Regions from separate parts of the Micromonospora violae genome, predicted to be linked through region 2. Evidence: riboswitches for the same ligand, from Rfam matches in the RefSeq annotation. Region 2 holds a riboswitch; each other region holds the start of a gene.
What was found. Region 2 has a riboswitch for cyclic di-AMP ahead of EV382_RS28015 (coiled-coil domain-containing protein). Riboswitches for the same ligand answer to the same signal wherever they lie in the genome.

Region 1 (7,467 bases), 470 kb from region 2:
AGAAGAAGATCGAGCCGCTGGCCCTGCAGAGCGAGCTGGCGCTCAACCGGGTCGGCGACCTCGCCTCCCGTTACTACATCTCGGGCCCGTCGCACGACATCGGCGCGCTGCTGGTCAGCGCCAAGCCGGACACGCTCACCGAGCAGCTCACCATTCTCGACCGGCTCGCCGCGCAGGAGCGCAAGGAGGTCGAGGGTGTGCTGGCCGTGCGGGCCAAGTACGACGGCGAGAAGCAGAAGCTGGACACGCTGATCGTCACCCAGACCCGGCAGCAGAACGAGCTGGCGGCCAAGAAGAAGCAGATCGACGCCGAGATCAAGCAGCTCGAGGCGGCGATGCCCAAGACCACGGTCAAGACGGCGTCCTGCCCGACCATCAACGGAGTGGTCAGCGAGGCGGCCCGTACCGCGATCAAGACCGCCTGCGGGAAGGTCGGCAAGCCGTACGTCTGGGGCGCCACCGGTCCGAACTCGTTCGACTGCTCGGGGCTGACCCAGTTCGCCTACAAGGCGGCCGGGATCTACCTCACCCACCACACCGGTGACCAGTGGAACGAGGGCAAGGCCATCGCGCGAGCCGATGCTCGCCCCGGTGACCTGGTCTTCTTCTTCTCCGGCCTGAGTCATGTCGGGCTGTATCTGGGTAACAACCAGATGGTGCACGCGCCACGCGCCGGCAAACCGGTGCAGGTGTCCAGCATCAACACCATGCCCGTCGCCGGGTTCCGTAGACCCGGCTGATCCACCCCGCGCATCACGACGGCCCCCGGTCACCGACCGGGGGCCGTCGCGGTTTCTCAGCGGGGCGCGCCCACCGGCGACGGCAACAGCTGCACGTCGGCGAGGTCGACGTACATGATCCGGTGGCCGAACTGGATCTGCGCGTAACGGTTCTTGCCGCGAATCACCGTCCAGTCACCGGGCGAGGAGCCGTCGAACGTGGTGGCCCGGTAGTACTCGCCGGCCAGCACCGCGCCGACGGCGTACCGCTGCCCGGCGGCCAGGGTGTACTGCAACGGCGAGATCGTCTGGTAGGGAACCCCGTCCGGGTACGCCGACTGCTCGGGATACGCCCGTCCGTAGACCGGGACGGTGGCCCGTCCGGGTTTCGGCGTGGCCACGACGCCGACGGTCCAGCTGGCGGTCGGGGCGGACGCCGGGTTGTGGAACCAGGCCCGTTGCCCGAGATACCAGATCGCCGTCCAGTCGCCCTGCCGCCCGGCCAGCGCGTACGTCTGCCCGGCGGATGCCCGGGCCCCGTGGTCCGACACGACCATCGTGTTCGGGCTGCCGTCCGGGCGTAGCGCGATGTCGTTGACCAGCGGTGCGTCCGCGGACGGCGCGCTGCGGAGCACCACCGCTGAGGAGCCCCGCGGCGCGCACGGCACACCCGCGGTGACGCAGCCGGTGAACGCCGGCTGGTTGGTGGCGAAGTCCGGGTCGATCCGGACCAGCCCGGTGGCCGGGGTGCCGGTGTCCAGTCGAGGTGCGTGCAGCAGGTCGAAGTAGTGCGTCCAGTCCCAGTACGGCCCCGGATCCCAGTGCATTCCCCGTACGGTCGAGGCGATGGTGCCGGGCACGTTGTCGTGGCCGATGATGTGTTGGCGGTCCAGTGGGATGCCCAGCCGCAGCGCCAGGTGCCGGACCAGCTTCGCCGAGGTCCGGTACATCGCCTCCGTGTACCAGGTCCCCTGCGCCGCGAAGCCCTCGTGTTCCAGCCCGATCGACTTCGCGTTCACGTACCAGTTGCCGGCGTGCCAGCCGACGTCCTTGGTCTTCACGTGCTGGGCGATGTGCCCGTCGACCGAGCGCAGCGAGTAGTGCCAGCTCACGTAGGTCGGGTCCTGGACGAGTTGCAGGGTCGTCGCCCAACTCGCCTCGGTGTCGTGGATGACGATGTACTCGATCTTCTGCCGGGCGGGCCGGTCGGAGAGGTCGTGGTTGCCGTAGTCCCCGTCGCCGAACGCCTCGTAAGGTGCCGGGATCCACTCGCAGGAGATGGTGCGTGGGCACTCCACCCCGTCCGGGCGGGCCAGCCGGCGCAGGCCCAGCCGGTCCAACCAGGAACGCTCGGGCCGCACCGTACGGGCCGGCAGGGTGATCCGCTGGCCGTCGTCGGTCACCCGGGACTCGCCCGCGCCGATGGTGGTGAAGACCTCGTCGGCGAAGGCCGCGGCCGCGTCGGCGCTGTCCGCGCCGGAGTACCGGGCCACCGCGCCGTACCAGGTCGCCGGGTCGGTGTCGGCACCGACCGGCGCGCCCAGATCCCTCTGGTACGCGGCCAGCAGCGCGGCTCCACCCCGGATGTTGAGGCCCGCGTCGGCGCGCAGCGCCTCAGGGGCGACGCCGGTCAGCGTGGCGGCGGCATCCACGGTCTGCAACGCGGCGGTGGACGGCCCGGGGGCGGCCACGGGCCGGGGTGCGGGCACCCGGGCGGGACGGGAGTCGTCGCCGCGGGGGTCCTCGGCACCGGCGTCGTGGTGACCACGCCCGGGCAGGGCGGTCACGTGCCGCGCGTCGGTCAGGTGCATCGGGCCGTAGCCGCCACTCGTGCTGGGTGTGCCGGCGTTGGTGTCCCAGCGGGACTCCAGGTAGGAGACGCCGAGCAGGACGACGCTGGGCACGCCGTACTCGGTGGCCGCGTCGGCGTACTGCTGTTGGCGGCCGATGGTGGGCGCGGCGGTGGCCGGGCCGACGGAGAGTGGCACCGTGGTCGCGGCGGCGACCACGGTGGCGGCGAGCAGTGCGCGCCAACCCGTCGACAGGGTGGGATGGTGCATCGAACCCCCTAGATTCTCGCGGAGTGCGGTCAGGTCACCATCGCGCCGCCCGGGAGCTCAGGTCAATACCTTTCTATTTATCGAAGTTTGCGGAAAGAATTCTTCACACACGGTCGGTGACCTCGCCCAATCGGTACGGAGTGTCACGGCCGCACGGGTTGCGGATCGGTAACGAGCGTCTCTACTCTGGTCATTCGTCGGCCCGACAGCAGCTCCGCCCAGCCCGGGCGGTAACGGACCGACACCGCCGAGTCGTTTCCGAACGAACCGGGGACCCACGTCCCTCGGGGTGAATCCGCAGCCACTGCGGTAGGGCGCCGACTTCCCGCCCGAACCCGTCAGCTAACCCGGTAGGCGGTCAGGAAGAAGGAGTACGGAACCCCGGTGGCACTCCATGCCCCGCGGCCGTCGTCCGAGCGGCCGGCATCAGCCGGCCCGTCGTCGATCGCGCCGCGCCCACGCTGGTCCCGCTTCACCACCGCTCTCGCCGCGCTGGCCGGCGTCGCCGTCGTCCTGACCGGCAGTGCCACGGCGGCCCACGCCGACCCGTCGGTCGCCGAGATCGAACGCCAGATCGACGCCGACTGGAACAAGCTCGAACCGATCATCGAACGGCACAACGCCACCCGCACCGACCTCGCCGCGAAGCGCAAGCAGGCCGACGCGCTGGCCGCCCGGATCGCTCCGCTGGAGCGCCAGGTCGACGCCGCGATGGACAAGGTCGGTGCCCTGGCCGCCCGCGCCTACATGGGTGAGAACGTCTCGACCGTCAACGCCGTGCTGGGCAGTCGGTCGCCCAGCGAGGTGGTCGGCCAGCTCGAAATGCTCGACCGCTTCGCGCACAACCAGCAGAAGGACGTACGCCAGGTGGCCGACCTGCGCGACCAGCTGGCCGCGCAGAAGGCGCCGTTGGACGAGATGGTGACCCAGCTGGCCCGTACCGAAGCTCAGTTGGCGGCGAAGAAGAAGCAGATCAACGAGGAGATCGACCGCCTGCAGAAGCTGCGCCTCAAGGTGTACGGCAACGGCGGCGGCGGTCCGCTGCGCCCGGCACCCTGCCCGGGTAGCTACCCCGGCGGCGCCGCAGGCACCGCGGTCAAGTTCGCCTGCGCGCAGATCGGCAAGCCCTACGTCTGGGGTGCCGAGGGCCCGAACTCGTACGACTGCTCCGGGCTGATGCTGGCCGCCTGGGCGAAGGCCGGCGTGTCCCTGCCGCACAACGCCGCCGCGCAGAGCCGGGTCACGAAGAACGTCAGCAGGGGCGACCTACGCCCCGGCGACCTGGTCTTCTACTACAGCGACATCCACCACGTCGGCATGTACGTCGGCGGCGGCTGGGTGGTGCACGCCTCGCAGGCCGGGCAGCCGGTCAAGATGAAGAAGGTCGACGACGGCCCGATCCACAGCTACGGCCGTCCAGGCTGACCCCGGATGACCGGAGGGCCCGTCGCGATCCGTCGCGGCGGGCCCTCGTCGTTCTGGTGTGTCAGCGGGTGGGCCTCAGCGGGTGGGCCTCAGCGCGTTGGCCAGGTGCGCCAGTGCTGCCAGGCGCGGCTGGGGGTCGGCCCCCGCTGACCCTGGTAGCGCGAGCCGTAGACCACCGAGCCGTACGGGTGCTCGGCCGGCGAGGAGAGCCGGAAAATGCAGAGCTGCCCGATCTTCATGCCCGGCCACAGGGTGATCGGAAGGTTCGCCACGTTCGAGAGCTCCAGCGTCACGTGGCCGGAGAAGCCCGGGTCGATGAAGCCGGCGGTGGAGTGGGTGAGCAGCCCGAGCCGACCCAGGGAGCTCTTGCCCTCCAGGCGGCCGGCGAGCTGGTCACCCAGCGAGATGACCTCCAGTGTCGAGGCGAGCACGAACTCCCCCGGGTGCAGCACGAACGGCTCGCCGTCGGGGACCTCGACCACCGACGTCAGGTCGTCCTGCTGCATGGCGGGATCGATGTGGGTGTAGAGGTGGTTGTTGAAGACCCGGAACAGCCGGTCGAGTCGGACGTCGATGCTGGACGGTTGAACCAGGGTGGGCTCGAACGGCTCCAGGCCCAGCGTGCCGGCCTTGATCTCGGAGACCAGGTCGCGGTCGGAGAGCAGCATCGGACCACCATAGCCGCGTTGCCAAAAGTCGCCAGATTCGGTGCCGGTGACCAGCGCGTCGAGGTCGCTGGTCGTACATTTGTTCGATAGAATGCCCACATGGCTTCCTGGTCCGAATTCGCCGCCGACGAGCCCCGACTCGCCGACGGGATCCGCGTTCTCCTCCAGCAGTACGGGCCGGGCTTTGGCTACCTGGCCACGGTCCGTGCCGACGGCGGGCCCCGCGTCCATCCGGTCTCCCCGGTCATCACCGCCGAGGGGCTGTTCTGCTTCATCATCGACTCTCCCAAGCGCCGCGACCTCGAACGTGACGGCCGTTACGCGCTGCACTCGTTCCCCCCGGAGGAGAGCGACGACGAGGCGTACGTGGCGGGGCGCGCCCGTCCGGTGACCGATCCGGTCCGGGTGGCACAGTTGGCGCAGAGCGCCCGGGCCGAGCCGCAGGCCGACTGGCGGCTCTTCGAGTTCACCGTCGACGTGGCGATGCTCACCCGCCGTGAGCAGCAGATCACGGGCATTCCGGGCCGCGCGCCGGGTCGACCGGCCGTTCGGGTCTGGCTCGACCCCCACGCCCCGTCGGCGTCCGCCGCCCCACTCGCCGTCCCGCAGGCGCGCCCGACCCGCCTCAGCCGCGACGTCCAGTGCACAGCCGCCTGACCACGCCATGATCCACTCGGTTTCCGTGAAGTCGGGGTGTCCCAGCGCTCCGGACACCCCGACTTTCAGAAAGTCGAGTGGACCAACCCGGGCCGCCCCGGGTCGTGCGGTATGTGGACACCTCCAGCCGGCAGGGGTACCTGGGTGCACGGGCACGACGACTCGGGTACAGTGGTGCCGCTTGCGGGTGTAGTTCAATGGCAGAACATCAGCTTCCCAAGCTGACAGTGCGGGTTCGATTCCCGTCACCCGCTCCACCGCGAAGGCCCTGGCCAGGACGACAGTCCCGAGCCGGGGCCTTCGACGTTGCGGCGGCCTGCATCCCCGGACGGAGACAGCGCTCGCACCTGCGAGCGCTGCGGCCCCTATCGGTAGTCGGCGTAGATCCGACGCTCCACGCCATCGACGGTGACCGGGCCGCCGTGGGGAAGGATCCACTGCGGTCTGGTGTGGCCGAACGGGACGCCGACGCAGACGACGGCTTCCGGGTTGTAGCGGGTCACCACGTCGACGACGGTGTCCCGCTGCTGCTCGCGTAGCCGTGCCCGATCAGCAGCCGGGGGGCGACGGGTGTGGTCGGAGACCGGCGGACGGGCGACCAGGACCGCGTCGACGGCGCTGAGCAGGCCGCGTTCGCCCAGTGCGCGGACGATCCAGCCGACCTCGCGGGCGGGGAGGAGCTTCTCCGACGTTTCGATGATCAGCACCCCGCCGTGCAGTACCTCCGGGGGGAACGGGAAGCGCCCTGCCGTCAGGACCCACTGAATGACCTCCAGGCAGCCGCCCCAACTGGGGCCGGTAACGGTGCGGGAGGGCCCGTGCCAGCTCCACGGCTCGGTTGGTTCGCGCTCTCCGAAGGACTTCAACGCCTGCGGGTCTGCCCAGTCGATCCCGACGTCCTCGGACTCACCCGGATCGGTGATCTCCAGTCGTTCCCCGGTGAGCAGTGCGGCCCGCAGCGACCGGACGTGAACGTCGTCCACGGCCGGCCCGGGGCCGAGGTGCACCTGGGAGGATCCGCCGTAGAAGCTGGCGATGCCGTGGCCCCAGAGCCAGTGGTGCAGGTTGGTGTTGTCGCTGGTGCCGAGGAACGGCTTCGGGTCGGCTCGGGCCAGGTCGGCGTCCAGGTGGGGGATGACAGTGATCTGGTCCTCGCCCCCGACGACGGCGAGGATGCCGCGTACCTGGGGGTCTGCGAAGGCGGCGTTGATGTCCGCCGCACGCGCTGCCGCGCTCGCACCCACCTGGCGGGTGGTGGGGTATTCGACCGGAACGAGGCCGGTCAGGTCGGCGAGGCGTCGCATGGCCTGCTCGTGAATCGCTGGATAGGCACCAGCCGCAGCGAAGGACGGCGAAAGGACCGCGAGGTGGTCACCGGGTTGCGCCTTCCGGGGACGAACAAGCTCATGCACCATGTCGAGATCCAACAGGTCTGCCAGCCGGTGCGCATCTCATTTGTGACAGGTTCCAGGAGAACCACGGCGGCGTCGACCAAGCGGAACGACTCGGCGGCTGGCTGGCTGTGGTGCAGGTACGGGCAACACAAATGCGTCTCATCTTCATGGCAAGATCTGCCAGGTGCAGGTCGGGTTACTCGGTCCATTCGAAGTTCGCACGGGCGACGGAACCCTCACCGACGTACCGGGCGCTCGCCTGCGCGGGCTGTTGACAGTCCTCGCGCTCAACCCGGGGCACGTGGTCCCGAAGGCGACTCTCGTGGACTGGATCTGGGCTGAGAACCCACCCACCGATGCGGCGAACGCCCTGCACCGCCTGGTGTCCCGGCTGCGGAAGCTGCTGCCGGAAGGCGCGATCGAGGGGCAGACCGACGGCTACCAGTTGACGGTGGTGCCCGATTCCGTCGACGCCGTACGGTTCGAGCGCCTCGTCGGTCAGGCGCGCGATGACGAGGGTCCGCAGCGGGTCCGACGGCTCCGC
Region 2 (7,467 bases):
GCGGCCCGGTGGAACGGCAGCCCACCCCAGACCACCACCGGGGCGGCCAGGGTCAGCGACAGCCACTGCCAGTAGTCGAACTGCCAGGCCGGGACCATGGCCAGCAGGATCACCGGCACGCTCAGCGCCACCGAGACCCAGAGGCGGGTACGCGGGGCCCGCAACGGGTCGACCGGCGGTTCCGCGCTGGGCGGGGCCGGCAGCGCCGCCGTGTAGCCGGTCTTCTCCACGGTGCCGATCAGGTCGTCCGGGGTGACACCGTCGACGTACCGGACGGTCGCCTTCTCGGTGGCGTAGTTGACGGTGGCGCTCACCCCGTCCATCCGGTTGAGCTTCTTCTCGATCCGGGCGGCGCACGCGGCGCAGGTCATCCCGCCGATCGCCAACTCGATCCGGTTCAGTGCCTCGGGCAGGGGTCTGCTGGTGGTGGTCATCGTCTGGTCCCGTCAGTTGTGGCCGTGTCCGGGGGCGCCGTGGTCGGCGTCGCCGGTCGGTGCGGGTCCGCTCGGGGTCGGTCCGCCCGGGGTCGGTCCGCCCGGGGTGGGGACGGCTCCGGTGGCAGCAGCGTCGACGACCACGGTGAACTCGGCGGTGTGCACCCGCCCGCCGTGCTGGAAGTCGAGGTAGAGCCGGTAGCTGCCATTCGAGGGCACGTCGGCGAGGAAGGTGACGGCCGGACCGGGCGGGGTGCGCCCGTCGCCCGGCGTCCCGTCCGGGTGCACGTGCAGGTACGCCAGGTCACCCCGACGCAGCGCCACCAGGTGCCCGTACGCGCCCAGGTAGGGCTCCAGGTCGGTGACCGGTTGCCCGTCCCGGCTGACGGTCAGGGTCAGCGGTGACGTGCGGCCGGGCTGCGGTGCGCCGGCCAGGGTGACCGTGTAGCCGTCGACGGTGGTGCTGGTCGCCGGGGCGGGCAACGGCCGTTCGGTCAGCTCGCCGGGGACTGTCACGTCCACGCCGAGGGTCAGCGGATCACCCCCGGCCGGGGTGAAGTCGGCGAACGCCCGCCACTGCCCGGGGCCGGCCAGTGGGGTGTCGACCCGCCAGGTGCCGTCCGGGCCCAGGTCGGGGTGGACGTGGCGGAAGCCGGAGAGGTCCCGTCGGGCGACGATCAGGTGCATCTGCCGGTCGTGCGCCACCTCGTACCGGGTGACCGGGCGGCCGTCCGGGCCGGCGATCCGGAAGGCGAACTCGCCGGCCGGCGCGGCGACCTGTTCCAGGGTGTGGCCGCGCTCGGAGACGAGCAGCCCGCCGGGGAACCGCTCGGCCGTGCCGTCCCGCTCATCCGCTGTCGGGGTGGCGGCATTCTCGTGCCGGTCCGCGGCGACCGGGGCCGGGTCGACGACCCGAGCGACGCCGTAGGTCGCGCCGAAGACCGCCGCCAGGCCGACGGCGAACCCGGCCAGTCTCGTCACCGTACGCATGGCGGCCCCCCGATCACGCGTCGACGAGGTCGTAACCGGCCTCGTCGACGGCGGCCCGGACAACCGCGGTGTCCAGCGGCTGCTCACTGCTGACGGTGACCCGGCCGGTCGCGAGGTCGACCTGGACGTCCCGCACGCCCTCGATGGCGCCGACCTCGGCGCTCACCGCGCTGACGCAGTGCCCACAGGTCATGCCCTGCACCTGGTACGTCGTGTTGACCATCGAATCGTCTCCTTCTAGGTACCGGTACCCGGTGGGGGTATCGCGTAGTGAGGACCGTACCATACCCCCTGGGGGTAGGCTATCCTGGTCGGCATGACTGCACCCACCCCGATTCGCGGATACACCGCCAGCAAGGACCAGCTGCTCGCGCGGCTCCGCCGCGTCGAGGGGCAGGTCCGGGGCATCGAGAAGATGGTCGACGACGACCGCTACTGCATCGACGTGCTCACCCAGATCTCCGCGATCCAGGCCGCCCTCGACAAGGTGGCCCTGGGGTTGCTCGACGGGCACGCCCGCCACTGCATGCACGAGGGCGCCGCCGAGGGGCGGGCCGACGAGATGGCCACCGAGATGATGGCGGCGGTCGGCCGGCTCATGAAGCGCGGCTGACCGCCCTCAGTTCGACGCGGGATCGAGACGGACCCGGCGCAGCAACTGGGCGTTGAGCGCCACCACGATGGTGGACGCCGACATCAGCACCGCGGCCACCGCCGGGCTCAACGCCACACCGGCCCCGGCCAGCACCCCGGCGGCCAGCGGCAGCGCGACCACGTTGTAGCCGGCCGCCCAGGCCAGGTTCTGGCGCATCTTCCGGTACGACGCCCGGGACAGCCGGACCACCGCCGCCACCCCGCGCGGGTCAGAGGACGCCAGCACCACCCCGGCGGACTCGATCGCCACATCGGTGCCCGCGCCGATCGCGATGCCCACGTCCGCCCGGGCCAGCGCCGGCGCGTCGTTCACCCCGTCGCCGACCATCGCCACGACCAGCCCCCGCCGCTGAAGCTCGGCCACCCGATCGTCCTTCTCCGCCGGCAACACCTCGGCGAAGACCTCGTCGACGCCGGGGCGGAAGCCGAGGTCGGCGGCGACCGCCTCGGCCACCGGCCGGGCATCGCCAGTGATCATGGCGATGGTGCGGACCCCCTCGGCACGCAACTCGTCGACGGCGCGCCGGGCCTCCGGACGCACCTCGTCGGTCAACGCGAACGCACCGAGCACGGCCCCCGGCAGCCGCACCAGGTGCAACACCGCCGCGCCCCGCGCCGACCACCGCCCGGTCGCGGCCTCCACCTCGGCCGGGAGCGCCAGGCCCAGTTCCCGCAGCAGCGCCGGCCCGCCCACCGCGTACTCCGTACCGTCGATTGTCGCCTGCACACCACGGCCCGGCAGCGCCCGGAACCCGGCGGCCCGCGCCGGGCCGACGCGCCCGGCCGCCGCGACGATTGCCCGGGCCAACGGATGTTCGCTCTCCGACTCGACGCCCGCCGCGATCCGCAGCACCTCGTCCCGCTCGACGCCAGCTGCCGTCACCAGGTCGGTCACGCCGTGCTCGCCCCGGGTCAGCGTGCCGGTCTTGTCGAACAGCACCGCGCCGACGGTCCGCATCCGTTCCAACGCCAACCGGTCCTTCACCAGAATCCCGGACCGCGCGGCGAGCGCGGTGGAGAGCGCGACGACAAGCGGGATGGCGAGACCCAGCGCGTGCGGGCAGGCGATCACCAGGACGGTGACCGCACGGACCACCGCCTCGTCCGGCTGACCGAGCACGGTCCAGACCAGGACGGTCAGCACGGCGGTGCCGGTGGCCAGGTAGAACAGCGCGGCCGCGAACCGGTCGGCCAGCAGTTGGGCCCGCCCACCGGAGGCCTGGGCCTGCGCGACCATCCGCTGGATGCCGGCCAGGGCGGTCTGCTCACCCACCGCCTCGACGCGCACCCGGACCGCCGAGTCGGTGGCGACGGTGCCGGCCACCACCCGGTCGCCCGTCGACCGGGCGACCGGCCGCGACTCGCCGGTGATCATCGATTCGTCCAGCTCGGCGCCGCCCTCGACGACCCGGCCGTCCGCGGGCACCCGACCTCCCGGCCGGACCAGCACCACGTCGCCGATCCGCAGGCCGGTCACCGGCACCGCCTCGACCCGCCCGTCCGCCGCCACCCGCTCGGCCTCGTCGGGCAGCAGCGCGGCCAGCGCCGCGAGCGCGCCCTGCGCCTGCCCGATGGCCTTCATCTCCTGCCAGTGCCCGAGCAGCATGATGGTGACCAGCGCCGCCAACTCCCACCAGAAATCCAGGTCGAAGGCACCGACGCTGGTGGCCAGGGACGCGGTGTACGCGACGGTGATCGCCATCGCCACCAGCAGCATCATCCCGGGCGCCCGGTCCCGCACCTCCCGGACCGCACCGACCAGGAACGGCCACCCGCCCCACCAGAACACCACCGAGCCGAGCACCGGGCCCACCCAGGATCGACCGGGGACGCCGTCACCGGCCAGGCCCAGCTGATCCGACACGAGATGACTCGTCAGCACCACCGGGATGGTCAACACCAGGCACACCCAGAACCGGCGGCGGAACATCGCCGGATCGTGCCCGGCGTGCTTGTCGTGCCCGGCGTGCTTGTCGTGCTCGGCGGACCCGGCGTGCCCGGCGTGCTCGTCGGACCCGGGGTGCTGGTCCGGCGGTGACGAGCCGGCGCGGTGCGGGTGATCGGGGTCGGGCGGTGACGAAGCGGGCATGGTTCCAACATGCCGCCCCGGGGCCCGTCGCGCGAGGGGTTCGGCCGCCCGACACTCCGCCACGACCTGCGACCCGCGGGTGGGCTGGCTAGCATCTCCCCCAATGGCCCTCCGTATCTTGCTGCGCCCTGGCGCACCGACGCCGCCACGACCCGGCGTCGTCAGCGGTCGACCGGGCCGAACACTGACCGTCAGTGATCGAACGGTCGTCAGGCAGCGACCTGCCCCCGCCGGCCGCCGCGTTTCCACCGAAACGGTGAACCGCCCGGCCCGCTGACCCGTACCCCGCACCGGATCGTTGGGAGTCTCGACTTGGGCGCCGGCCACACCCACCCCGCTCCGTCCGCCTCGCCACGGGTGCGACGGACCCTCGTCGTGACGGTGGTACCCCTCTTCATCGCCACCCTGCTCGCCACGGCGCTGCTCTGGCCGCGCGGCGGGTCACCACAGACCGATGGTGGCGCGGACGTGCCGCGCTACCCCGGCACCGTCACCCGGGTGGTGAATGAGCCGTGCCCGCCGGCGCCGTCGGTCCCGGAGGGCACACCGAGGGTCGGCGGCGGGCGGTGCGGCACGGTCGACGTCCGGGTGGACGACGGGCCGAGCGCCGGCCAGCAGGTACGGACGCCGGTGCCCGACGGCCCCGGCGCCCCCCGGGTCGACGTCGGCGACGAGGTCATCCTGGTCGAGCTGGCCGATCCCACCGACCCCACCGCCAGCAACTGGAACATCGCCGAACACCAACGCGGCACCCCGATGGTGTGGTTGGCGCTGGTCTTCGCGGCCGCGATCGTCGCGTTCGGTCGGTGGCGAGGTCTGGCCGCGCTCGCCGGGCTGGCCGCCAGCTTCGCCATCCTGCTCACCTTCGTGCTGCCGGGCATCGGCGCCGGCAGGTCGCCACTGCTGGTGGCGGTGGTCGGCGCGGCCCTGATCATGTTCGTGGTGCTCTATCTGACGCACGGGCTCACCGCACAGACCTCGGTCGCGGTCCTCGGCACCCTGGGCAGCCTGGTGCTGACCGGCGTGCTCGCCGCCATCGCCACGGCGGCGACGCACCTCACCGGCTTCGGCAGCGAGGATGCCACCACGCTGTCGATGTTCCACAGCGACGTGGACCTGCACGGACTGCTGCTCGCCGGGATCATCATCGGATCGCTCGGCGTGCTCGACGACGTGACGGTCACCCAGGCGGCCACCGTCACCGAGCTGGCGAACGCCAACCCCGAGCTGACCCGGTTGCAGCTGTACCGTGCGGCCACCCGGGTCGGCCGCGCGCACATCGCCTCCACTGTCAACACCATCGTGCTGGCGTACGCGGGCGCGTCGCTGCCCCTGTTGCTCCTGCTCACCGCCGACTCGCGCCCGATCGGGCAGATCCTCACCAGCGAGTTCCTCGCACAGGAGATCGTCCGCAGCGCGGTCGCCACCCTCGGTCTGATCGCCGCCGTGCCGCTGACCACCGGGCTGGCCGCGGTGGTGACCGCCGCCGGACGCACCGATACGACGCCGTCCACCGGTGCTCCCGCGCCCCGACCCCAGCCGGACCGCGCGGAGGCGCTGGCCGCACTCATCTCATCGCGAAAGGTCGGCTCGGACGAGCCGGATCGGACGCGGACCCCACCCCCATCCGAGGCCACCGACCGGTGGCCGGAGTCGAACAGGAGCACGGATTCGGCATGGTGACACTCCTCAGCGTGACCAGATCGGGCGACCACCCTGAGAACCACGTCACTGGTAACTCAACGCTATGGCGAAATGACGCTTTTGGTCGGCCTCCAGGCGTAGCTCACCCGGTCGACTCTCGGGTAACCTCGCTGCCGGTTACCGATGAAGGCGCGAAGCGGCGCCTGCGGTGCCACCGCCCAATCGCCAACCGGCGAGCCGGGGACCCAGGTACGTGGGGTGAATCCGCGTCAGCGGTAGGGGCCACTTCCGCCCCGAACCCGGCAGCTAACCCGGTCGGCGGTCGACGGAAGGGAACATTGTGACGGCACCCCTACGCCGCTGGTTGACACCCGTGGTGGCCGTGATCGCCGCACTGACCGTGTTCGCCGGGCCGCTCCCGGCGCACGCCGCGCCAACGACCCCCACCCCGTCCGGGCACGAGGAGGACGGCGAGCCCAAGCTGCTCACCGACGTCATCGAGCAGGCCAACCGCGACTACTCCGCCGCCAAGTCCAAACTGGACAAGTCGAAGAAGCGGCAGGGCGAGTTGGCGCTGGAGGTCGCGCGGGCCAAGGCCGACCTGGACGCGTTGGCCCCGCAGGTCGGGCAGATCGCCGCCCAGTCGTACCGGACCGGTCGGATCGGCGCAGTCGCGATGCTGCTGGAGAGCGACGGTCCCGACTCGTTCGTCCAGCGCGCGGCGGCGCTCGACGAGTTGAACATGGTCCACGAGAAGAAGCTCTCCGAGGTCAACGAGGTCAAGGCCCGCGCCGAGCAGGCGAAGCTGGCCCTCGACACGGAGGTCCGGGAGCAGCAGAAGCAGACCGCTCTGATGGCGAGGCGGAAGAGCGAGGCCAACAAGGCGCTCGCCCTCGTCGGCGGCAAGGGCTTCACCGGCGGCCTGGTGGACGCCACCTCCCCGGTGGCGAAGATCGGTCCGGGTCGCACCGCCGACGGTGACTGGAAGCCCCAGTCGTGCAGCGAGAACGACCCGACCACGTCCGGCTGCGTCACCCCCCGCACGCTGCACGCGTACAAGGAGGTCAAGCGGGCCGGGTTCAACCGGTTCGTCGGCTGCTACCGCCCCGGTGGGCCGTGGGAGCACCCGAAGGGCCGCGCCTGCGACTGGTCGCTGCAGAAGAGTGGCTTCGCGCCGTGGCACAACGAGGACACCCGGATGTACGGCAACAACGTCGCCGCGTTCCTCATCCGTAACGCCGACCGGCTCGGCATCTACTACGTGATCTGGAACCGGCAGATCTGGTTCCCGGCCACCGGTTGGAAGTCGTACAGCGGGCCGTCGAACCACACCGACCACGTCCACATGTCGCTGCTCTGACCCGTACGACCCCCGTCGAGGGCCGTTCCGCGTCGCGCGGGGCGGCCCTCGCCGCGTCAGACGGTGGCGGGCGCGGCCGACTCGACCGATCCGGTGGAGGGGTCCACCGTCGCGAAGCCGGCCGGCGCGGCGGCCACCGGGCGCACCGCTCCGGCGGCCAGCCGGTAGGACACCCCCACCACCGCGCACCGCCCGCCCGCCACCGCGTCGGCGAGCACCGGGGACTGCCCGAGCAACGTCTCGACGGTGTGCGCGATGTGGATGTCGACGATGTCGTTGATGTCATCCACCCCCTC
Region 3 (7,467 bases), 5.5 Mb from region 2:
CTCGACGACGTAGAGCGACCGGCGGAAGCGCAGCCCCTCCCGTTCGGCGGGGGTGGGGCCGATCGCGGTGCCGCCCAGCGCCGCGTACGCCCGGCCGGACTCGGCGACCAGGGCCGCGAGTTCGGTCGGGTTGAGGGAGAAGTCGGAGTCGACGCCGCCGTCGGCCCGGTCCAGCGTCACGTGCTTCTCGATGAAGCAGGCGCCGAGCGCCACGGAGGCGACCGCCACCCCGATACCGGGCGTGTGGTCGGAGAGCCCAACCGGCAGGTCGAACGCACCGGCCAGCACCGGCAGTCGGCGCAGGTTGCTGTCGGCCGGGGGTGCCGGATAGGACGCGGTGCAGGCCAGCAGGACGATGCCCGCCGCGCCGCCGGCTCGCGCGGTGCGTACGGCGGCGTCGATCTCGGCGACCGTCGCCATGCCGGTGGAGATCACCATGGGCTTGCCGGTGCTGGCCACGAGTCGGATCAGCGGCAGGTCGACCAGCTCCGACGAGGCGATCTTGTACGCGGGCGCGTCCAGCGACTCCAGCAGCTCCACGGCGGTCGCGTCGAACGGTGACGAGAAGACGGTCAGGCCACGCTCACGGGCCCGCTCGAAGATCGGGGCGTGCCACTCGTACGGGGTGTGCGCGCGCTGGTAGAGGCGGTACAGGTTCTCCCCGCCCCACAACTCGTGCCCGCTGGAGATCCGGAACGCCGGGGTGTCGACGTCGATGGTGATCGTGTCCGGCCGGTACGTCTGGAGCTTGAGCGCGTGCGCCCCACTCTCGGCCACCGCGTCGACGATGGCCAGCGCCCGGTTCAGATCGCCGTTGTGGTTGCCGGACATCTCGGCGACCACGAACGGTCGCTCGCCGGCACCGACCGCGTGCGGTCCGATGGTGATTGTCGCCGTCATTCCGACCTCTGCTCGGGTACTCCCGCACCGGTGTGCGGTGGTGCTGTCGTCGTCCGCCCGGCGGGCGGACGACCTGGAAAAGCGGGGCGCCGGGAGTCGTCCCGGCGCCCGGCGCGGTGCGGGGTGGGGGCGATCACGGCAGCTGACCACCGGCCAACGCGTCGAGTCGCCCCGGCGCGAGCGCACCGTCGCGCGTCGGCGCGGCGGCCGCCCGACGCCCCGGGTCCTCATCGCCGGTGAGCGAACCGCTGTCGGCGCCGCCCAGGACGGCTTGCCCGGGCTGACCCAGGGGCTGCTCCGGGCCGGGCCGACGCAGCCGCCCGGCGACCCGGTGGGCCTGGCGCAGCGCCGAGTACGCCAACCAGTCGCCCCGCCCGATGAGGCGGTGCTTGACCCCGGTCACGCCCGGGGGCAGCGGGTAGCCCCCGGCGGGCAGGTACCGGCGGTAGTGCGCGGTGGCCCGGTGGAAGAAGTCGCGCCGCAGGTGCGGGTGCAGCCGGCTGTCGTTGCCCACCACCACCAGGTAGTGGCTGATCATCAGCTCGAACAGTTCGGCCTGCCACCGCTCGTCCGGGTGCTTGCGCGCGACCCAGGCCATCAGCCGCTCGTACTGGGCGAAGGCGTCGAAGTGCCGGTCGCTGCGGGTGGAGGTGATCGCGCCCTGGCGGCCCTGGCGGTACAGGTAGCAGACCCGGTCCAGCACGGAGATCTTCTCGGCCCCGATCAGCAGCGGGTGGCTGAACGGGATGTCCTCGTACCAGCCGGGGAAGAACCGCAGCTCCAGCTCGTCCAGGAAGTCCCGGCGGATCACCTTGTTCCAGGCGGTGTGCTGCACCCGCAACAGCTGCGGCTGGTCGGCCAGCCGGGTGACGCCGGTGATTCCGCGCAGCAGCGGACTGCTCGCGTCGACCTCCCGCCGGCCGCCCTCGTGCACCCGCAGGTGGTCGAGCATCAGCACGTCGGGCTGGTGCTGACGCAGCCGGTCCAGCACCGCCGCTATCGTTCCGGGCGGCAACCAGTCGTCGCTGTCGATGAACCAGACGTACCGGCCGGTGGCCACGTCGAGCCCGGCGTTGCGGGCCAACCCCAGACCCACGTTGCTGTTCAGGTGCACGACGCGCACGCCGTCGCGGCCCACCGCGTACGAGCGGAGCATGTCGCCGCAGCCGTCCGGGGAGGCGTCGTCGACGGCGATCAGCTCGACCGCGTCGGATTCGCCCGACGGGATGTCGGCCCGGATCGACTCCAGGCACTGGTACAGGTACGCCTCGACGCCGTAGACGGGTACGACGATGCTCAGCAGCGGTGCGTGCATCGGCTCATTGACCACGCCCGCCACCTTCGATGGCCCGGGTGGCCGGCCCCGGAACCTGACGTTGCCGCCGACTGTGGAATCTCTGAACTCCCGCCCGGTGACGGGTTAACGCCGGCTGTCGGGCGGGTGGGACACGTCCGGTTCGGCCGGGAGTGACCCGGTAGGGTGCCCCGGTGCGGCCCTGCCGGGCCGTCGCGGGCGTCGCCGTCGCGCCGTCCGACGCCGCGCCGAGGAGGATACGACCGTGCTGGTGACCCTGCCGAGCGTCGGGCTCCCGGCATGACGAGCGTCGCCGCGGGGTCGGTCGCCCGACCCACCTCCGCCCCGCCCCGGCTGCCCTCGTTGACCGGGCTGCGGTGGATCGCCGCCCTGCTGGTCTTCGGTTTCCACGCGGGCACCATGCGGATCATCACCGAGCCGGACTACAAGGCGGTGGTCGACGGGCTGTTCACCCTGGGCCTCTCCGGGGTGCAGTTCTTCTTCATCCTCAGCGGTTTCGTGCTGGTCTGGTCGGCCCGGGTGGGCGACTCCCGGCGTACCTTCTGGCGGCGGCGGTTCGCCAAGATCTACCCGAACCACCTGGTGTTGTGGGGGGCGACGCTGGTGGTCGCCTGGTGGTTCGCCGACCCGGTCCTGCCGGCGGCCGCGCTGGAGAACCTGCTGCTGCTCCAGGCGTGGGACCCCCGGCCGGGCTGGTTCTACAGCATCAACACCGTCAGCTGGTCGCTCTCCTGCGAGTTCTTCTTCTACCTCTGTCTGCCGCTGGCGTTGCCGCTGCTGCGTCGGGCCCGACCGAAGCTGCTCTGGGCGCTCGTCGTCGCGCTGCCGTTGCTGATCCTCGCGCTGTGGCCGGCGCAGGAGCTGGTGCCGGAGGTGAGCCGGTGGTGGTTCACCCAGATCTTCCCGCCGGTGCGGTCGCTGGAGTTCTGGTTGGGCGCGGTGGCGGCCGAGTTGATGCGTCGAGGACTCTGGCGCGGTCCCGGCCTGCCGGTGGCCAGCGGGATCTTCGTGGTCACCTGGGTGGCGGCCGCGCAGTGGATCCCCGCCGAGTGGTGGACGACGCTGCTCGCGGTCGCGTACCTGTTGGTGATCACCGCTGCCGCGGACGCCGACGTGCGGGGCCGGCGCTCGCCGTGGCGGTCCCGGCCGCTGGTCTGGCTCGGCGAGGTGTCGTTCGCCTTCTACCTGGTGCACGTGCTGGTGATGACGAGCGTGCTGCGCTGGAGTGGGGACTGGGGGACCGGCTTCGGGGGCTGGCGCGGCCCGGCCGTGGTGCTCGGCTTCCTGGTGGCGAACCTGATCCTCGCCGGGCTGCTGCATCGCTTCGTCGAGACCCCGATGATGCGCCGGCTCGCGCCGCGCCGTCCGGCCCGTCCGGCGTCCGTCCCCCGACAACGCACGGCCGCCGGTACCGACGACGCGCCACACCCCGGAAGCGGGGTCCGAGGTGCGGCCGACGAGGTCGGTCCGGCCGGCGGTGGATCAGCGTACGTCGACTCGCGCTGACAGCGTCCATCCTGGTCAGCGGGTCGGCGCGGCGTGATCCGACACGCCCGTGGTCGGTGCGTCCGGGTCGGCGCGACGGTAGCGTGGGGACGTGCTCCCGGTCGCGTTCACCTGTCCGCTGTGGTGGGTTGCGCGCTGGGCGACGCGGGTGCTGACCAGTCTCGCCGTCGTCGCGGCCCTGGCGCTCGGCGCAGGCCCGGCCACGGCCGCCACGTCGACGCCCGGCCCGGTGCCACAGTCGAGCATGGTGCCACAGTCGAGCGCACGGCCGGCCCCGGTCGCCGCCGGGCCGCTGGCGGCCACCGTCCGGCACGCCGCGCCATCGGCACCAACCGCCACCAACGCCGGCCGTGCGCCGGGCGTCGGTGGTGCGGACGCCACGGGGTCGTGGGCACACGGTGCGGCCCGCCCGGCCCCGGCGAAGGCGGCCGGGGAGTCTGCTCCGACCTGGTCGGTCGACACGCCGGTGACGCTCCCCGGCGACCAGCGCACGATCGCGGTGCGCGTGCCGTCGGTTCGCGCCGCCGAGTCTGACCGGCTGCCCCTCGCCGATGGTGCGAGCGGCCGGGCTTCCCGGGCCCCACCCGGGCGCTGAGCCACCGGGACGACCGTCCCACCGCCGCGCCCTGTCGACCCACCCGCTCCCTGACCCGCTGACCGTGGCCCACCAAAGCCCCGCCGGTCGGCGCGGCTTTCATCGCACTGCTCTCTCCCCGAGGTGCCGACCATGGAGACCGTCGTCTTCTACCAGTTCGTGACCGAGGTGCCGCAGGCCGCCGCCATCTGGTCCACCCTGATCCTGTTGACCCTGGGCCTGCTCACCGTGCTGGCCGCCCGCCCCGAACGGGACCAGCCCACGGACGACCCGCTCCCGGCCGAGCCCACCGCTCGGGAGGTGGCCGCCGCCGAGGCCGTCGACAGGCGCCGCTACGCCGAGGAGGTGGCCGTCGCCGCGTCCGGCGCGGCCACCACCGCCCGGCGGCGACGCGCCGCCTGGCTGACCGCTCAGGAGCAGCTGGAGCGGGCCTGGAGCAGGTACGACGAGGCGGACGCCGCCGCGCGTCGCTTCGCCGGCGGCCGGGCGTTCCCCACCCCGCAGACCCCGCACACCCCCGCCGAGTACGCCGCCCGGGAACGCTATCTGCACCGGGCGGCGATGGCGGCGTACTGGCGGGGTGACCTGACGATCGCGCAGCTCGGTGACGTGTTCGGGCACCGGCACGGCTGGGATCCCCGACGACACCCGGTCGAGCAGGAGGCGCTGATCAGCCGGGTGATCCGCGATGCGCGGCTGGCCGACTACCAGGTGGCCGCCGGCCGTGAGCGGGCCGCGTGGCGCGACGCGGAGTTGGCCGCCGAGTCGGCGCGCACCCTCGCCGAGGAGGCGTACGCGGCGGCTGCCCGGCTGCGCCCGACCCCGGCACCCGCTCGCCGGACGGTGGCCGGGGCGTTGCGTCCGGCTGTCGTGGCCCGGTGGCGCCCGGCCCGCGTGGGTTGAGCCCGATCCGTTATGTGAGCCCGGTCACGCGCCGGTGAAATCGGACGCCCGACGCGATCAGCGTCATTGTTCGCGCGATTGTGGTCGCGTTCTTTGCGGCCCGTCCGGTTGTCGCCCGCAGGCGTCTCCGTAACCGGATGTCCCATCGAGTCACATCATCGGCAATACGCGCAGAAATTGGCGTGCCAATTGAGGTTTACGCAGGTGAACCTGGCTTGGCAGGGCGCGAAGCGGCCAGTAGTGTCGTGCCGTCCGATGCGGTAACCGATCGCAAGAGGCGACGCCGCGTCGACCCGCTTAATCGTGATCAACGAACCGGGGACCCATCAGCAAGTCCGGGGTGAATCCGCGCGGCACGGCCCGCGGTAGGGCGATCTTCCCGCCCGAATCCGTCAGCTAACCCGGTAGGCGGTGTCGGAAGGAGTCTCATCCTCGTGCAGCACCTTTCCACCCCTCGGTTGTTCCCTCGCCTCCACGGCGCGGCGGTGCGCCCGCTCATTCGTCTCGTGACGGTGAGCTGACCCCCCGGGTCATCGCCTTTCCCGCCCGGCCGCGCCGGGCGTTCCCCTGAGCGGTTCACCATCCGCGGACCACGGTCCGCGCGCTGGCGCCTGCCCGGATACCGGTCCGGCCCCGGTGTGCCGCTCTCCCCCCGATCCGTGGAGGACCCGTGAAGCACACCCTGCAGCGTCAGCTCCGCCGCCTCGCCACCGAGCGCCCGTACCAGATCGTCGCCGCCTCCGCCGCGGCCCTCGTGATCGCCACCACCACCGGAGCCCTGCTCACCACGGCCGACGACGCCCCGGCCGGCCAGCGCACCGCGACCACCGTCGCCGAGCTGCGCAGCGACGTCGCCGCCTCCCGCGGCGACGCCCGGGACGCGTCCCCCTCGGCCAGCGCCGCGCCGACCACGGGTGCCCCGGCCAGCAGCGCCGCGTCCCCCGCCGCCAAGGCCGCGAGCAACCCGGACCTGACCCGCAAGCCGAAGCCGAAGCCGCCCGCGACCAAGGTGCTCGACTACGACTACGAGGCGCAGAACACCTACTACAACTGCGGCCCGGCGGCCACCCGCAACGCGCTCAGCGCCGCCGGCATCGACCGCACCCAGGACGAGCTCGCCGCCGAGCTGGGCACCACCGAGATGGGCACCAACTCGGCCGAGGACACCACCCGGGTGCTCAACGCCGAGGTGAAGGGCTCCCCGTACCGGACCCGGATGTTCCCCACCGCGCCCAGCCCGGCGCAGATGGACCGCCTCCAGGCCGACGTCATGAAGGCCATCACCGACGGCCGGGGCGTGGTCGCCAACGTCGTCGGGGACGCCACCGACACCGACGGCGGCTGGCACTCCTACGGCGGCGGGCACTACATCGCCGTCGTCGGCTACAAGGACAACGGTCGCACCGTGCGGATCGCCGACTCGGCGAACCCGGCCGACCCGTCGTACTGGATCACCACCATCGACCTGGCCAACTGGATCACCAGCCGGGGCTACTCCGCCTGACCCAGGCACGCTGAACCGTCACGGGCGTCGTCCCCCACAAGGGGCCGGCGCCCGTGGCATCTCCGCATGTCGCGGCCGGGCGTCGACGACTCTCGTACCGGGCCGTGAACCGTGGCAGACTGCGGCCGTGGTGGATGAATCGGGTGGTCCCGCCGGTCGTGGGCGTGTCCTGCTGCTCCTGCACGGAATGGGCACGACCGGGGACGTCTGGTTGCCGTGGGCGCCGCTGCTGGAGCAGCGCTGGGCGGGGCGGTGGCTGGCACCGGACCTCGCCGGCCACGGCTGGGCGGAGCCGCTGCCGTCGTACACCTTCGCGGGGTTCGCCGACCGGATAGCGCGCGGCCTGGCACCCGGCGACCGGCTGGTCGTGCTCGGGCACTCGCTGGGCGGGGTGGTCGGCCTCGCGCTGGCCGCCCGCGCCGCCGGGACGCCCGTGGACGCCGTGGTCGGGCTGGGCATCAAGGCCGTCTGGTCACCCGACGAGCTGACCCGCGCCGCCGACCTCGCCGCCCGCCCGGTCAGCTGGTTCGCCACCCGCGCCGAGGCCGCGCGCCGCTACCTTCGGGTGTCCGGCCTGGCCGGCCTGGTCCCGCCGGACCACCCGGTGGTGGACGCCGGGCTGCGCCAGGTCGACGGCCGGTGGCGCCTCGCCATGGACCCGACCGCCTTCGCCGTCGGCGAACCCGACCTGGCCGGGCTGCTGGCGGCGACCGACGTGCCGGTGGTGCTGGCGCGCGGCGAGAA
Region 4 (7,467 bases), 2.1 Mb from region 2:
CCCGGCTCCTGCAGTGAGGTACGCACGAAGCCGTGGCCGGATTCCGCCACCGTCATCTGCACCTGACCGAAGCTGGCCAGGGTGCCTCGCCGCACGCCGCGCAGCTCCCCGTGCGGCAGGTCGGGAACGTTCACGTTGAGCACGCTCTCCATCGGCGCGGAGGTCAACCGGGGGAGCAGGTCCAGGGCGACGCGCGTGGCGGTGTTCCAGTGCCGCTCGGCGTCGCGTACCCGAGCGGCGGCGTCCACCGCGGCCCCGCCGCTCGCGGCCGTCGCCTCGCCGGCCGAGAGCACGTCGAGGGAGACCGCCATCGCCCGGCAGCCGTTGGTGGCGGCGGTGAACGCGGCGCCCACGGTCCCGGAGTGCAGCACCGCCCGACCGGCGTTGGCACCCCGGTTGACACCGGAGAGCACCACCGACGGCGGCGGGCCGAACGCCCCGTGCAGGGCGATCAGCGTGATGAAGCCGGGGGACCCGGCGACTCCGTACGCCGGCACACCCACCAGCTCGGGCAGCGGGTGGTCGTTCACGACGACGCGCCCGTCGCGTTCCACGGCGCTCATCGCGGCGCTGGTGCCGCTCGCCTCCTCCATCGGCGCGGCGACCACCACGTCCAGGCCCCGCTGCCGGGCCGCCCAGGCCAGGGCCTGGATGCCCGGTGCCGCGATCCCGTCGTCATTGGTGATGAGCACCCGTAGGGTCATCGCTCGATCACCCGGTCGGCCAACTCGTCCGGAGTGGTCCGTTCCTGTTGCCGGCTGTCCGCCGGCACCAGTCGGACCCGGTCCACCAGGCCGGTGATCGAGTCCAACCGCCCGGTGCCCAGGCCGTGCCGGGTCACGTTCAGCGCGCCAGCGGCGGCACCGGTGCGGATGGCGGTCCGGATGTCTCCGCCCCTGGCCACGACGGCCGCCACTCCCGCGGTCATCGAGTCGCCCGCACCCCGCGGGTCGGCCGCCTCCAGCCGGGGCATCTCGACCTGGAACAGCTCCCCGTCGATGAGCGCCAACGCCGGCTGATCGGCGCGGCTGACCACCACCGTCTCGGCGCCGCCCGCGTGCAGCTCGTACATGGCCCGGGTCAGCTCCACGCTGTCGTCGCTGCGGGCGCGACCGTCGCGGATCAGCTCCTCGTGACTCACCTTGAGGAAGAACACCCCGCTCTCCAGCACCGACGTGAGGTGGTCACCGGAGAGGTCGACCACCACCCGGCCGCCGTTGGCGCCGAGGTCGGCGGCGAAGCGTCGGTACAGGTCGGCAGGGACGAGCCAGGGTTCGTTCGGCCCACTGAGGATGCTCACCGAGGCGCGCAGGCCCTCGCCGAGCGCGAGGTTGTACAACTCGTCGATCTCGTGCCGGCTCAGCGGCTGCCCGGGCACGTCGGCGATCTCCTGCCGGGAGCCCGCCCGGCGATCGTGCACGTACCCGCCGCTGCCGGAGTCGCGGACCACCACCTTGAGGTCCACGCCCTCGCTGACCAGCAGTGGCTCCAGCACCTGGCCGATCTCGCCCCCGAGGGCGGCGCAGAGCACCACGTCGACGCCGAGGGAGATCACCATCCGGGCCTGCCAGACACCCTGCCCACCGGGGTGCAGGTGCAGCTCGGGGTGGTCGTTGGGCTGGTCCACGGTCACCGTCAGCTGTGGCGTGGGCGCGAAGACCATCACGTGCCCACTCATCGGTCGTCGCTGTTCATGCTGGCCGCCTCCGGCACCCTCGGAAGACTTCGTACCAATCGACCTTAATGGGGCAGGTGGTGCCAGGTCGCCGCATCGGCCCGGTCCGGTGCGGCACCCGGGGCGGTCGGGCGTTGCCAGCCAGACATCGGTGCGGGACGATCGGGCGACCAACGACGGCGGGAGACGGTGTGCTCAGCAGCGATACCTTCAGCTACACCGTCCAGGCCCGGTGCTCACCCGCCGAGGCGGCAGCACTGCTCAGTGACCTGACCCGGCAGGGTGAGCTGCATCCGCTGATCGTCCGGGTCCGCCGGGTGCCGCCCCGACCCGGCGCGCGGGCCAGTTACACGATCAACGACCGGTTGGCGGCCGGCCCGCTGCGGTTCCGGACCACGTACCACGCGGACGTGCTGATCATCGGGACCGACGAGATCGTCACGGTGGCCCGCCAGTGGCCCGCCACCACGGTACGCAACCACACCCGCCTGCGCGCCGAGCCGGACGGCCTGGTCCGCATCGACGTCGAGATCACCCTGACCGCGCCGACGCCGCTGTTCCGCTACGCGTTCCGCCAGGCCCGAGCCGCTCACCTCGCGCTGGCGACCCGGCTCGGCGCGGCCCTGGACCGCAGCGCCGACCCGTCGCCCCCCACCTGACCGGCGCGCCGTCGCCCCCACGGCTTGTCCGTGGCGAGCACGGTCGCGATGATCATCAGGCCCGCGCCGTCGCGGTCGACGTAACGTCACCGAGGTCGGGGTATCCCGGCGTGCGGATGCCCCGACCTCGGCGACAGCGAGCGGATGCCCCTGCTCGGACGGGTCAGTAGACCGACAGGTGCACGTGGTTGGTGTGGTCGGTGGACGGGGTGCCGTGCGCGCCGCTGTACGACTTCCACCCGCTGCTGGGCAGCCAGATCTGCTTGTACCAGATCACGTAGAGCACGGCGAGCCGGTCCGCGTTGCGGATGAAGTACGCGGCCAGGTTGTTGCCGTACGTCTTGTCGCCGCCGGTGGCGACCCCACCGAAGCCGTTCTTCTGTGCTGCGAAGTCGCAGGCCCGACCCTTCGGGTGTTCACCGGAGCCGCTGGGGCGGTGGCACGAGACGTACCGGGTGAAGCCGGCGGCCTTGGCCTGGTTGAGCGCGTGCAGCGTGCGTGGGGTGATGCAGCCGCTGGCCGGCGTCGGGTCGTTGACGCTGCATGACTCGGAGGGCCAGGAGCCGTCGGAGTTGCGCGGCGCGGCCTTCGCGTTGGCGGTGGAGGTACCCCGGTTGGAGCCGGTGTCGGTGGTGGTCTGCGGCTTGGCCGCGGTGGCCACGGTCAGGGCCCGTTCGGCCTGATCCTTGCGCTTGGCCATCACCGCCACCTGCTTGCGCTGTTCGTTGATCTCGCCGTCCAGCGCGGTCCGGGTGCGGTTGGCCCGGTCCTTGCTGGCCAGCAGGTCGCGCAGCACCCGGTCCTCGTTGGCGGCCACCGCGTCCAGCGCGGCCGCCCGGTCCATGAAGCCCTCCGGGGTGTTGCTGTTGAGCAGCGCCGACATCGCGCCGAGCCGGCCGGTCCGGTACGCCACTTCGGCGATCTCGCCGACCTTGCCGTTGCGCTGGTCGATCTCGACCTCGATGGTCTTGAGCTGGGTGGCGAGCTGCCGCTGCCGTTGTACCGAGGTGTCCAGGGCGCGTTTCGCGTCCAGGTAGCCCTTGCTGGCCGCCTCGAGTTGGGCGCGCAACGCCGGGGTGCCGCCCTCCTCGTCGGAGTTGGGCGCGGCGGCCCGTTGGCCGGTCGGGGGAGCGGCCGAGGCGGTGCCGGCCGGAAGCGCGACGCCGAGGGCGAACATCGCGACGATCAGGGCCGCCAGGCGGGCGGCGGGTGGTCGTGCTGGTGCCACTGCGCATGTCCTTCCGTCAGCCGCCGACCGGGTTAGCTGTCGGGTTCGGGACGGAAGATCCCTACCGCTGACGCGGATGCACCCCAGGAACGTGGTTCCCCGGTTCGCCCTGCTGGGCGATTAGGCGGCGACCGCCACCGGCGCCGGGAGGGCGCCGCCTGGTGGAGGCCGGGACTGAGCCTACCGGTGCAGGTGGGGCGACTGCAGCCGATGTGACGGACGGTGCGTGCGTTACCACGGAAAATTACCGTGATCCCGTCACCACTCGATGGAGCCACACGCCCCGGCGGCGGCGCCGGGCTCGATCTGCAACGTCGCGTGCTCGATGCGGAAGTCGTCGTGCAGGGCCGTGCGGGCTGCGGCGAGCACCGCGCCGACGTCCGCGCCGGGTGCCATGGTCAGGTGTGCGGAGGCCACCTCCATGCCCGAGGTGAGCGTCCAGACGTGCAGGTCGTGCACCTCGACGACACCGGGGACCGCGGCCAGTCGGTCGTGCACGGCGGTCACCTGGAGGTGCTCCGGGGCGGCCTGCACCAGGATGCGGATGGCGGCGCGGGCCAGCCGCCAGGTGCGCGGCAGGATGAAGACGCCGATGGCGACCGCGACCAGGGGGTCCGCCCACCACCAGTCGGTGACGGTGATGAGCAGCGCCGCGCCGATGACGCCGAGCGAGCCGAGCAGGTCGCCGAGCACCTCCAGGTAGGCGCCCTGGAGGTTGATGCTCTCCCGGGCCCCGGCGCGCAGCAGGGCGAAGGCGGCGATGTTCGCGAGCAGACCGAGCACAGCCACCGCGAGCATCGGGCCGGCGATGACCTCGGGCGGGTCGCCGAAACGGCGGATCGCCTCGATCACCACGTAGATCGCGACGCCGGAGAGCAGGACGGCGTTGGCCAGCGCGGCGAGCACCTCGAGTCGGTAGAGCCCGAAGGTGCGCTGCGGGTCGCCGGTGGCCCGCCGGGTCGCCGTGATGGCGGCGAGCGCCATCCCGATGCCGAGCACGTCGGTGAACATGTGCCCGGCGTCGGAGAGCAGGGCGAGTGAACCGGTGTGCAGGGCCACCACGGCCTCGACCACCATCAGGGTGGCGAGGAGCCCGAATGCCGCCCAGAGTCGACCCCGGTGCTGGTGTGCGGCATTGGCGACGGAGCCGTGGTGGTGGTCATGACCTGCGCCCACGAGATCCACCTTCCGCCGCCGATCGGGACCCGGTCAAATGTATGCGCACATCGCTATGTGTGCAAGTGTACGCGTAGCGCCGTGCACCGGTGGCAGTCCGCGCAGGTCAGCCGTTCGGGTCGATGGTGGTGAGTCGCTGGGTGGCCCGGGAGAGCGCCACGTACAGGGTGCGTACGCCGGCACCCGGGTCCGCGCGGATCTCACTCGGGGCGACCAGCACCACCCCGTCGTACTCCATGCCCTTGGCCTCCAGGCTGGTCACCACCTGTAGCCGTGCGCCGCCCAGAGCGCCCAGCCAACCGGCGACCTCATCGCGGCGGGGGACCGGCGTGATCACCCCGACCGTCCCCTCCACCTCCGCCAACAGGGCGCTGGCGGCCTCCACGGTCGCGGTCTCCAACCCCGTGGCGGGCACCACCAGCTCGACCGGCTCGACCCCGGTGGAGCGGACGGCGGTCGGCAGCGGCAGGTCGGGGTAGAGCCGACGGATCTCCGCAGCCGCCACCGCGAAGATCTCCGCCGAGTTGCGGTAGTTCGTGGTGAGCGTGAAGTCGTGTCGCTTGCGCCGGCCCAGCGCCTGGTCGCGGGCTCGGGTCAGCTCCTCCGGGTCGCCGGTCCACGCGGTCTGCGCCGGGTCACCGACCACCGTCCAGGAGGCCAACCGGCCGCGTCGACCGATCATCCGCCACTGCATCGGCGAGACGTCCTGGGCCTCGTCGACCACCACGTGCGCGTAATCCCGGTAGTCCTCCGGGCGCTCCCGGGCCGCCGCGCGGGCGGCCCGCTGCCGCTCGCCGAACGTGCTCAGCTCCCGGACGCCACCGGCGAGCTGGAACGGATCGCGTCGCGCGCGGGCCGGCTGCACGGGTTTACCGAGCAGCGCGTCCAACTCGTCCAGCAGCGCCACGTCGGCGATGGTCAACCCGGCCGAGTCCAGATTCCGGTACGCGGCGTTGAGCAGCCGGATCTCCGCCGACGAGAGGATGCCTCCGGCGTACCGGCGCAGTCGGTCCGACTGCGCCAGCCAGCCGAGCACGTGCCGGGGGTGCAGCCGAGGCCACCACGCCTTGAGAAACTCCCGGAACTCCGGCCGCTCGGCGATCTCCGCCTCGAAGGCCGGCTGTTCCGGCAGGCGACCGCTGCTCAGCTCACGGGCCTGCGCCCAGAGCGCGGCGAACACCCCGTCGAAACCGGCCCGGCGCACCTCGTTGCGCCGCGCGCCCCGGTGCAGCGCGCGATCCCGGATCCGGTCCAGCGTGGCCCGGTCCAGGCGCAGCAGCGTCCCCCGGTAGAGCAGCCGCAGCTCACCCGGGCCGCCCGGCACCGCGTCGCGGGCCGCCCGCTCCAGGACCCGGCGCATCCGCAGCGAGCCCTTCACCGCCGCCACCTCGGGCGGGTCGGTGCGGGTGGCGGTCATCCCCGGAAAGAGGGTGCCCAGCGAGTGCAGGGTCGCGGTGTCCTCACCCAGCGACGGCAGCACCGAGCCGATGTACTCGACGAAGACCGACGACGGGCCGACCACCAGGATGCCTCCGCCGGCGTAGCGGCTGCGGTCGGAGTAGAGCAGGAACGCGGCCCGGTGCAGGGCGACCGCGGTCTTTCCGGTGCCGGGGCCGCCCGCGACGATCGTCACTCCGGAGCCGGGCGAGCGGATCGCCTCGTCCTGCTCCCGCTGGATGGTCGCCACGATGTCCCGCATGCCCCGGCCGGTGGCCTTCGACAGGGTGGCCAGCAACGCGCCGTCACCGACGACCGTCATCCCCTCCGGGGCGGCGGGCGGGTCCAGCAGGTCGTCCTCGATCCGGGTGACCCGCTCGGCACGGGACTGGATCGTGCGACGCCGCACCACGTCCAGCGGCTGCGCCGGGGTGGCCTGGTAGAAGGCGGCGGCGGCCGGCGCCCGCCAGTCGACGACCAGCGTGACGGCGTCCTCGTCGCGGATCCCCAGTCGCCCGACGTGCAGCACCTGACGGTCGCGCAGGTCCAGCCGACCGAAGACCAGCCCCTCGTGCTCGGCGTCCAGGATGTGCCGCCGCTGCGCCGCGTGGAAGACCATCGCGTCGCGCTCGACCAGTGCGCCGTGCGTGCCCACCCGCGCCATCCGGTAGCCGTCCCGCTCGGCGCGGACCGCCGAGCGCCGCAGCTCGGCCAGTCGGGCGTACACCCGGTCGAGGTGTCGTTGCTCGACGGCGATCTCCTGCTCCAGGCCGGTCTGGTCGGTCAACGCACGCTCCTTCAACTGTCGCCGGCCGGCGGTGGGAACCGCGCGGGCCAACCGCAGAAGGGTACGGCCCCGAGCCCGACCCGCCGCGCCCGAGGTGCGCGAACGTGCTCAAACACCCGTCTCGACGGGGGTCGCGTCACGGTGGCCCGGCGACGATTCGGCGAGCACCCGCCGCAGCACGCCGGTGAGCGCGGCGTTGACCTCGTCCGGGCGTTCCATCATCAGCATGTGCCCGGCCCCGGGGCAGACGGTCAGTTCGGTGGCCGGCAGAGCCGCCGCGATCGACTCCGCGCACGGCGGCGGGGTCAGCCGGTCCCGGTCGCCGACCAGGGCGGCGGCCGGCAGGTGCGCCAGCGCGGCGAGGGTGTCCAGTCGGTGCTGGGCGCCGATGGAGGCGCGGAACCCGCCGATCGAGCGCAGCGAGGCCCGCGCCACCGCCGACGTCACCAGGCGGATGTCGGCCGGTTCGCAGCGGTCGCCGAAGAGCATCCACCGGATGCTCGGT

Region 1: another riboswitch for cyclic di-AMP. It lies ahead of EV382_RS25735 (C40 family peptidase); the one in region 2 lies ahead of EV382_RS28015 (coiled-coil domain-containing protein).
Region 3: another riboswitch for cyclic di-AMP. It lies ahead of EV382_RS03010 (C39 family peptidase); the one in region 2 lies ahead of EV382_RS28015 (coiled-coil domain-containing protein).
Region 4: another riboswitch for cyclic di-AMP. It lies ahead of EV382_RS17860 (coiled-coil domain-containing protein); the one in region 2 lies ahead of EV382_RS28015 (coiled-coil domain-containing protein).

What each region holds. Positions count from the first base shown of each region.
Region 1 covers NZ_SHKK01000001.1:5,725,353-5,732,819, forward strand. The annotation lists gene EV382_RS25725 (C40 family peptidase) at 1-740, shown strand, start outside; gene EV382_RS25730 (N-acetylmuramoyl-L-alanine amidase) at 797-2,779, opposite strand; cyclic di-AMP (ydaO/yuaA leader) riboswitch at 3,015-3,150, shown strand; gene EV382_RS25735 (C40 family peptidase) at 3,164-4,204, shown strand; gene dcd (dCTP deaminase) at 4,294-4,872, opposite strand; gene EV382_RS25745 (pyridoxamine 5'-phosphate oxidase family protein) at 4,972-5,529, shown strand; tRNA gene EV382_RS25750 (tRNA-Gly) at 5,713-5,786, shown strand; gene EV382_RS25755 (LD-carboxypeptidase) at 5,895-6,833, opposite strand; gene EV382_RS25760 (ATP-binding protein) at 7,108-7,467, shown strand, end outside.
Region 2 covers NZ_SHKK01000001.1:6,195,574-6,203,040, reverse strand. The annotation lists gene EV382_RS28045 (heavy metal translocating P-type ATPase) at 1-434, opposite strand, end outside; gene EV382_RS28040 (hypothetical protein) at 447-1,424, opposite strand; gene EV382_RS28035 (heavy-metal-associated domain-containing protein) at 1,438-1,647, opposite strand; gene EV382_RS28030 (metal-sensitive transcriptional regulator) at 1,741-2,037, shown strand; gene EV382_RS28025 (copper-translocating P-type ATPase) at 2,044-4,167, opposite strand; gene EV382_RS28020 (YibE/F family protein) at 4,480-5,850, shown strand; cyclic di-AMP (ydaO/yuaA leader) riboswitch at 6,017-6,147, shown strand; gene EV382_RS28015 (coiled-coil domain-containing protein) at 6,152-7,171, shown strand; gene EV382_RS28010 (carbonic anhydrase) at 7,228-7,467, opposite strand, start outside.
Region 3 covers NZ_SHKK01000001.1:669,076-676,542, forward strand. The annotation lists gene pseI (pseudaminic acid synthase) at 1-900, opposite strand, end outside; gene EV382_RS02990 (glycosyltransferase family 2 protein) at 1,034-2,215, opposite strand; gene EV382_RS02995 (acyltransferase family protein) at 2,495-3,721, shown strand; gene EV382_RS03000 (hypothetical protein) at 3,813-4,316, shown strand; gene EV382_RS03005 (hypothetical protein) at 4,449-5,219, shown strand; cyclic di-AMP (ydaO/yuaA leader) riboswitch at 5,504-5,645, shown strand; gene EV382_RS03010 (C39 family peptidase) at 5,890-6,723, shown strand; gene EV382_RS03015 (alpha/beta fold hydrolase) at 6,851-7,467, shown strand, end outside.
Region 4 covers NZ_SHKK01000001.1:4,049,243-4,056,709, reverse strand. The annotation lists gene surE (5'/3'-nucleotidase SurE) at 1-704, opposite strand, end outside; gene EV382_RS17870 (1-phosphofructokinase family hexose kinase) at 701-1,678, opposite strand; gene EV382_RS17865 (SRPBCC family protein) at 1,867-2,334, shown strand; gene EV382_RS17860 (coiled-coil domain-containing protein) at 2,498-3,562, opposite strand; cyclic di-AMP (ydaO/yuaA leader) riboswitch at 3,568-3,699, opposite strand; gene EV382_RS17855 (cation diffusion facilitator family transporter) at 3,821-4,738, opposite strand; gene EV382_RS17850 (HelD family protein) at 4,845-6,962, opposite strand; gene EV382_RS17845 (alpha/beta fold hydrolase) at 7,071-7,467, opposite strand, start outside.